Regions from separate parts of the Ureibacillus thermosphaericus genome, predicted to be linked through region 2. Evidence: a T-box and tRNA genes for the amino acid it is inferred to sense, from the RefSeq annotation. Region 2 holds a T-box; the other regions hold tRNA genes.
The links. The T-box of region 2 lies ahead of pheS (phenylalanine--tRNA ligase subunit alpha). A T-box ahead of a tRNA ligase gene usually reads a tRNA of that ligase, here a tRNA-Phe.
Positions count from the first base shown of each region.

Region 1: it has a tRNA-Phe gene. The T-box ahead of pheS (phenylalanine--tRNA ligase subunit alpha) is inferred to sense a tRNA for this amino acid. The anticodon was not compared.
Region 3: it has a tRNA-Phe gene. The T-box ahead of pheS (phenylalanine--tRNA ligase subunit alpha) is inferred to sense a tRNA for this amino acid. The anticodon was not compared.

Region 1 covers NZ_AP018335.1:2,857,451-2,859,674, forward strand. The annotation lists tRNA gene UtA1_RS13765 (tRNA-Leu) at 1-19, opposite strand, end outside; tRNA gene UtA1_RS13770 (tRNA-Lys) at 33-104, opposite strand; tRNA gene UtA1_RS13775 (tRNA-Thr) at 109-184, opposite strand; tRNA gene UtA1_RS13780 (tRNA-Val) at 193-268, opposite strand; rRNA gene rrf (5S ribosomal RNA) at 276-391, opposite strand; tRNA gene UtA1_RS13790 (tRNA-Glu) at 469-540, opposite strand; tRNA gene UtA1_RS13795 (tRNA-Ser) at 552-644, opposite strand; tRNA gene UtA1_RS13800 (tRNA-Asn) at 648-722, opposite strand; tRNA gene UtA1_RS13805 (tRNA-Ile) at 728-804, opposite strand; tRNA gene UtA1_RS13810 (tRNA-Gly) at 807-880, opposite strand; tRNA gene UtA1_RS13815 (tRNA-Phe) at 887-959, opposite strand; tRNA gene UtA1_RS13820 (tRNA-Asp) at 967-1,042, opposite strand; tRNA gene UtA1_RS13825 (tRNA-Met) at 1,047-1,123, opposite strand; tRNA gene UtA1_RS13830 (tRNA-Ser) at 1,144-1,236, opposite strand; tRNA gene UtA1_RS13835 (tRNA-Ile) at 1,266-1,342, opposite strand; tRNA gene UtA1_RS13840 (tRNA-Met) at 1,349-1,422, opposite strand; tRNA gene UtA1_RS13845 (tRNA-Ala) at 1,447-1,522, opposite strand; tRNA gene UtA1_RS13850 (tRNA-Pro) at 1,534-1,610, opposite strand; tRNA gene UtA1_RS13855 (tRNA-Arg) at 1,623-1,699, opposite strand; tRNA gene UtA1_RS13860 (tRNA-Leu) at 1,716-1,804, opposite strand; tRNA gene UtA1_RS13865 (tRNA-Gly) at 1,810-1,884, opposite strand; tRNA gene UtA1_RS13870 (tRNA-Lys) at 1,950-2,021, opposite strand; tRNA gene UtA1_RS13875 (tRNA-Thr) at 2,026-2,101, opposite strand.
Region 2 covers NZ_AP018335.1:2,696,250-2,698,473, forward strand. The annotation lists gene pheT (phenylalanine--tRNA ligase subunit beta) at 1-200, opposite strand, end outside; gene pheS (phenylalanine--tRNA ligase subunit alpha) at 213-1,250, opposite strand; T-box leader at 1,373-1,601, opposite strand; gene UtA1_RS12975 (TrmH family RNA methyltransferase) at 1,749-2,224, opposite strand, start outside.
Region 3 covers NZ_AP018335.1:3,339,271-3,341,494, reverse strand. The annotation lists rRNA gene UtA1_RS16190 (23S ribosomal RNA) at 1-490, shown strand, start outside; rRNA gene rrf (5S ribosomal RNA) at 613-728, shown strand; tRNA gene UtA1_RS16180 (tRNA-Asn) at 743-817, shown strand; tRNA gene UtA1_RS16175 (tRNA-Ser) at 826-918, shown strand; tRNA gene UtA1_RS16170 (tRNA-Glu) at 932-1,006, shown strand; tRNA gene UtA1_RS16165 (tRNA-Val) at 1,011-1,086, shown strand; tRNA gene UtA1_RS16160 (tRNA-Met) at 1,108-1,184, shown strand; tRNA gene UtA1_RS16155 (tRNA-Asp) at 1,189-1,264, shown strand; tRNA gene UtA1_RS16150 (tRNA-Phe) at 1,273-1,348, shown strand; tRNA gene UtA1_RS16145 (tRNA-Thr) at 1,356-1,431, shown strand; tRNA gene UtA1_RS16140 (tRNA-Tyr) at 1,440-1,524, shown strand; tRNA gene UtA1_RS16135 (tRNA-Trp) at 1,529-1,602, shown strand; tRNA gene UtA1_RS16130 (tRNA-His) at 1,629-1,704, shown strand; tRNA gene UtA1_RS16125 (tRNA-His) at 1,731-1,806, shown strand; tRNA gene UtA1_RS16120 (tRNA-Gln) at 1,841-1,915, shown strand; tRNA gene UtA1_RS16115 (tRNA-Gly) at 1,921-1,995, shown strand; tRNA gene UtA1_RS16110 (tRNA-Cys) at 2,003-2,076, shown strand; tRNA gene UtA1_RS16105 (tRNA-Leu) at 2,127-2,209, shown strand.

The DNA of each region.
Region 1 (2,224 bases), 160 kb from region 2:
CCAATTCCGCCACACCCGCAAATGTTTATTGATGAGCCATGAAGGACTCGAACCTTCGACCCTCTGATTAAAAGTCAGATGCTCTACCACTGAGCTAATGGCTCATGATGGTGCCGGCGAAAGGAATCGAACCCTCAACCTACTGATTACAAGTCAGTTGCTCTGCCAATTGAGCTACGCCGGCATATATCATGGTGGAGGATGACGGGATCGAACCGCCGACCCCCTGCTTGTAAGGCAGGTGCTCTCCCAGCTGAGCTAATCCTCCATATCAAGCCTAGCAACGTCCTACTCTCACAAGGGGAAGCCCCTTACTACCATCGGCGCTAAAGAGCTTAACTTCCGTGTTCGGTATGGGAACGGGTGTATCCTCTTTGCCATCGTCACTAGACTTATTAAGGACAAGAATTATTTTATCATATTCAATCTCTTTTTCAAGAGATTTTTTTATTTTTTTTATTATTTTTATGACCCCTACGGGATTCGAACCCGTGTTACCGCCGTGAAAGGGCGGTGTCTTAACCACTTGACCAAGGGGCCACGGCTATGTATGGCGGAGAAGGAGGGATTTGAACCCTCGCGCCGGGTTACCCCGACCTACACCCTTAGCAGGGGCGCCTCTTCAGCCTCTTGAGTACTTCTCCTTATGGCTCCGAAGGTAGGATTCGAACCTACGACCAATCGGTTAACAGCCGATTGCTCTACCACTGAGCTACTTCGGAATATATGGTGGGCCTAAATGGACTTGAACCATCGACCTCACGCTTATCAGGCGTGCGCTCTAACCAGCTGAGCTATAGGCCCATTGGAGCGGGTGATGGGAATCGAACCCACGACATCAGCTTGGAAGGCTGAGGTTTTACCATTAAACTACACCCGCATCAAGTGGGTCGGGACGGAATCGAACCGCCGACACTTTGATCTTCAGTCAAATGCTCTACCAACTGAGCTACCGACCCGTATTTATGGCGGTCCCGACGGGACTCGAACCCGCGATCTCCTGCGTGACAGGCAGGCATGTTAACCGCTACACCACGGGACCACTTTGGTTGCGGGGGCAGGATTTGAACCTGCGACCTCCGGGTTATGAGCCCGACGAGCTACCAGAATGCTCTACCCCGCGATAATAATTATTTTATGTTATGGTGGAGGAAGAGGGATTCGAACCCCCGCGCGGTTTGACCCGCCTGTCGGTTTTCAAGACCGATCCCTTCAGCCAGACTTGGGTATTCCTCCATTTGTTTCTTATCTATCTTTTCAACCTTTGGTGGACCTTGCAGGACTCGAACCTGCGACCGGACGGTTATGAGCCGTCTGCTCTAACCAACTGAGCTAAAGGTCCTTAAGATGGCGGTGGAGGGGATCGAACCCCCGACCTCACGGGTATGAACCGTACGCTCTAGCCAGCTGAGCTACACCGCCGTCAATTGTTATTCATTTATAATTTGGTGGAGCATAGCGGGATCGAACCGCTGACCTCCTGCGTGCAAGGCAGGCGCTCTCCCAGCTGAGCTAATGCCCCGTAGTTCCTGCTGGTCGGGAAGACAGGATTCGAACCTGCGACCCCTTGGTCCCAAACCAAGTGCTCTACCAAGCTGAGCTACTTCCCGGTTCACTTTTTTTGGCGCGCCAGGCAGGAGTCGAACCCACAACCTTCTGATCCGTAGTCAGACGCTCTATCCAATTGAGCTACTGGCGCTAACTTCTATTTTACATGGTGCCGAGGACCGGAGTCGAACCGGTACGGTAGTCACCTACCGCAGGATTTTAAGTCCTGTGCGTCTGCCAATTCCGCCACCCCGGCATTATTGGAGCGGAAGACGGGGTTCGAACCCGCGACCCCCACCTTGGCAAGGTGGTGTTCTACCACTGAACTACTTCCGCAAAATTAAGTGGAATACTTAATCTTTAATTATTTTATCATTGTTAATATATTAAAGTGAACGGGATGAGCCATGAAGGACTCGAACCTTCGACCCTCTGATTAAAAGTCAGATGCTCTACCACTGAGCTAATGGCTCATGATGGTGCCGGCGAAAGGAATCGAACCCTCAACCTACTGATTACAAGTCAGTTGCTCTGCCAATTGAGCTACACCGGCATATATTTTTAGCGATGGAGGACAATAGAATGAACTGGTGATTTCCTAATTTAATGGGATATCTTCTCTCTAATCCTCCGAATTAAATTATTCTTTCAAAACTGGATAACGACATTGAAATGA
Region 2 (2,224 bases):
TGGCAAATGCTTAATTTATCTGCATCTGGATGCTTCTCCTTTGATACGACATGACCAACAACGATATTCGTCATTCCTTGAGATCGATCGATGACGGAATCGACTTCAATTCCAGCACGAGTAATTTTTTCTGCTAAATCTTCAGGTGACAGCCCTTGTGTATCTACATATTCTTGCAACCAATTTAATGAAACTAACATATTAATACCCCCTTACCCTTCTGTACGTCGGAATTGTGATAAGAATCGAATGTCATCGATATAGAAGTTTCGAATATCTTCCACACCATATTTCAACATCGCAATACGTTCTACACCGATACCAAAGGCAAAACCAGAGAATCTTTTCGGATCATATCCACCCATTTTCAGTACGTTAGGATGCACCATGCCGGCACCTAGTATTTCAATCCATCCTGTATGTTTACATACGTTACAGCCATTTCCTCCACAGCGGAAACAAGAAATATCCATTTCAACAGATGGTTCTGTGAACGGGAAGAAACTTGGGCGGAGACGAATTTCTCGATCTTCACCAAACATTTTTTTCGCGAGTTTATCTAACGTACCTTTTAGGTCGCTCATACGAATGTTTTCTCCTACCACGAGCCCTTCAATTTGCATAAATTGGTGTGAGTGAGTAGCATCGTCTGTGTCACGACGATACACTTTTCCCGGGCAAATAATACGGAACGGTTTGCCTTTTTTCGCAAGCATTGTTCTAGCTTGCACCGGCGATGTATGCGTACGTAATAACGTTTCTTCCGTAATGTAGAAAGTATCTTGCATGTCGCGAGCAGGATGCCCTTTTGGCAAATTCAATGCTTCAAAGTTATAATAATCCATTTCCACTTCTGGACCTTCTGCAATTTCATATCCCATGGAGATGAATAAATCTTCCAATTCTTCAACAACACGCGTTAAAGGATGTCTGTTGCCAAGGCGCACTTTACGTCCAGGAAGTGTTACATCGACGGATTCCTTTTCTAGTTGTTCTTGAATTTGTTGTTCTTCTAATACTTTGACACGTTGCTCCAACGCTTCAGTTACTTTTTCACGAACTGTATTGGCTAGAGCCCCCATTTTAGGACGCTCTTCAGGAGAAAGTTTCCCCATTCCTTTTAATACTTCCGTAATGGACCCTTTTTTCCCTAAATATTGAACACGAACATCATTCAGTTCTTTTAAGTTCATGCATGCAGCAATTTTCTCAATGGCTTCTTGCTCAATTTGTTTTAGTTGCTGTTCCATCATGTAACCTCCTTAAATGAAAAATATTTTTTGTTTGAATAATTACCATTATTTGTTACAAAATTTACATTTTTTGTGACATACTCACATGTTACAAATCAAAAAAAAAACCTCGCCCCAATTCAAGGGACGAGGAACATTCGCGGTACCACCCTAGTTATTGCAAAATGCAATCACTTCATTGACATAACGGCATTCTCCGGCAATCCTTTACAGAGCTTTACTCTGGTCCTGGATGCTGCTCGCGGGGTGAACTTCAATATTCGCTGCATACATAAGCTTCCAGTCATGGCTTATGCTCCCTGAAATGCAGTGTTTGAATATTTACTCTTCCCGCTCCAACGCATTTCCACTTTATTCACATATGATTGGAAAAATCTTAGACTATTCTACGATAAATTGGATTATGTTTCAAGTATCTACCTTGTATAATTATCCAATCCGTTTAATGAAAAACTCTTACTTTTACTTCAATCGAGAAGCAAAAGTAAGAGTTCGTTAATCGATGAAATGATATAATAAAATCCCTGTAGCAACCGCCACATTCAACGATTCTGCTTGTCCTAAAATCGGAATCATCACGTTTTGAGTCGTTTGCTCGAGCAATTCCTTTTGAACACCGCTACCTTCATTTCCTACAATTAAGGCGAAACTTCCTGACTTATGTAATTCTCTATAATCAACTGCATTTTCAAGAGCAGTTCCATACAAAGGAATGTTTCTTTCTTTTAATTTTTCAACCCAATCCATTAAATTTCCGCGAATTACCGGAATATGGAAGTGAGATCCTTGCGCCGAACGCAATGTCTTTGGATTATATATATCTGCACAGCCTTTTCCTAAAACAACCGCATCGATTCCAGCAGCATCCGCTGTACGAATCATCGTTCCGATATTTCCTGGGTCTTGCACTGCATCAATAAGCAATAATTTTTTCCATGATGCCTGTTCAGTTTCCGAAATCATTGCTTGTT
Region 3 (2,224 bases), 640 kb from region 2:
GAAGGGCCATCGCTCAACGGATAAAAGCTACCCCGGGGATAACAGGCTTATCTCCCCCAAGAGTCCACATCGACGGGGAGGTTTGGCACCTCGATGTCGGCTCATCGCATCCTGGGGCTGTAGTCGGTCCCAAGGGTTGGGCTGTTCGCCCATTAAAGCGGTACGCGAGCTGGGTTCAGAACGTCGTGAGACAGTTCGGTCCCTATCCGTCGTGGGCGTAGGAAATTTGAGAGGAGCTGTCCTTAGTACGAGAGGACCGGGATGGACACACCGCTGGTGTACCAGTTGTCTTGCCAAAGGCACCGCTGGGTAGCTATGTGTGGACGGGATAAGTGCTGAAAGCATCTAAGCATGAAGCCCCCCTCAAGATGAGATTTCCCATTGCATAAGCAAGTAAGATCCCTCAAAGACGATGAGGTAGATAGGTCCGAGGTGGAAGCACGGTGACGTGTGGAGCTGACGGATACTAATCGATCGAGGACTTAACCAATCATTTCAATGTCGTTATCCAGTTTTGAGAGAACAACCTCTCGTTATTAAAAAATATAAAAAATACTTGAAAAAAGTATAGAATATGATATAATAATACTTGTCTTTCGGTAAGGAATAAAGCCTAGTGGCGATAGCAAAGAGGTCACACCCGTTCCCATACCGAACACGGAAGTTAAGCTCTTTAGCGCCGATGGTAGTAGGGGGCTTCCCCCTGTGAGAGTAGGACGTTGCTAGGCTTATATAAAATCATTCCGAAGTAGCTCAGTGGTAGAGCAACCGGCTGTTAACCGGTTGGTCGTAGGTTCGAATCCTACCTTCGGAGCCATTCTTCTTGGAGAGTTGTCCGAGAGGCTGAAGGAGCACGATTGGAAATCGTGTAGACGGGGATAACCTGTCTCAAGGGTTCAAATCCCTTACTCTCCGCCATAATTAAGAGATTGGCCCCTTGGTCAAGTGGTTAAGACACCGCCCTTTCACGGCGGTAACACGGGTTCGAATCCCGTAGGGGTCACCAATTCGGAGGATTAGCTCAGCTGGGAGAGCACCTGCCTTACAAGCAGGGGGTCGGCGGTTCGATCCCGTCATCCTCCACCATAAAAAAACAATTAACATTATCGCGGGGTAGAGCAGTCTGGTAGCTCGTCGGGCTCATAACCCGGAGGTCGCAGGTTCAAATCCTGTCCCCGCAACCAAAGTGGTCCCGTGGTGTAGCGGTTAACATGCCTGCCTGTCACGCAGGAGATCGCGGGTTCGAGTCCCGTCGGGACCGCCATAAAAAGTGGGTCGGTAGCTCAGTTGGTAGAGCATTTGACTGAAGATCAAAGTGTCGGCGGTTCGATTCCGTCCCGACCCACCATAAATATGCCGGTGTAGCTCAATTGGCAGAGCAACTGACTTGTAATCAGTAGGTTGAGGGTTCGATTCCTTTCGCCGGCACCATACTTTCCGGAGGGGTAGCGAAGTGGCTAAACGCGACGGACTGTAAATCCGTTCCCTTTGGGTTCGGCGGTTCGAATCCGCCCCCCTCCACCATTACAGGGGCATAGTTTAACGGTAGAATAGAGGTCTCCAAAACCTTTGGTGTGGGTTCGATTCCTACTGCCCCTGCCATTTTTAATTTTCACCAAGATATTTTGGCGACTGTGGCGAAGTGGTTAACGCATCGGATTGTGGATCCGACATACGTGGGTTCGATTCCCATCAGTCGCCCCATACATATTTTAATATACCTGCTTTTGGCGGCTGTGGCGAAGTGGTTAACGCATCGGATTGTGGATCCGACATACGTGGGTTCGATTCCCATCAGCCGCCCCATAAAATAGAATAAAAGTTGTTTATATAATATTATTGGGGTATAGCCAAGTGGTAAGGCAACGGATTTTGATTCCGTCATGCCCAGGTTCGAATCCTGGTACCCCAGCCATTCAAGCGGAAGTAGTTCAGTGGTAGAACACCACCTTGCCAAGGTGGGGGTCGCGGGTTCGAACCCCGTCTTCCGCTCCAGTAATTTGGCGGCTTAGCCAAGCGGTAAGGCACGGGTCTGCAACACCCTTATCACCGGTTCGAATCCGGTAGCCGCCTCCAAATAAATAAATATCGGTTTAACCGATTTATTTTTTTCTCTTTTTTATTATGCCGATGTGGCGGAATTGGCAGACGCGCACGACTCAAAATCGTGTTCCCAAAAGGAGTGTGGGTTCGACTCCCACCATCGGCATTAGGATTCAAGGAA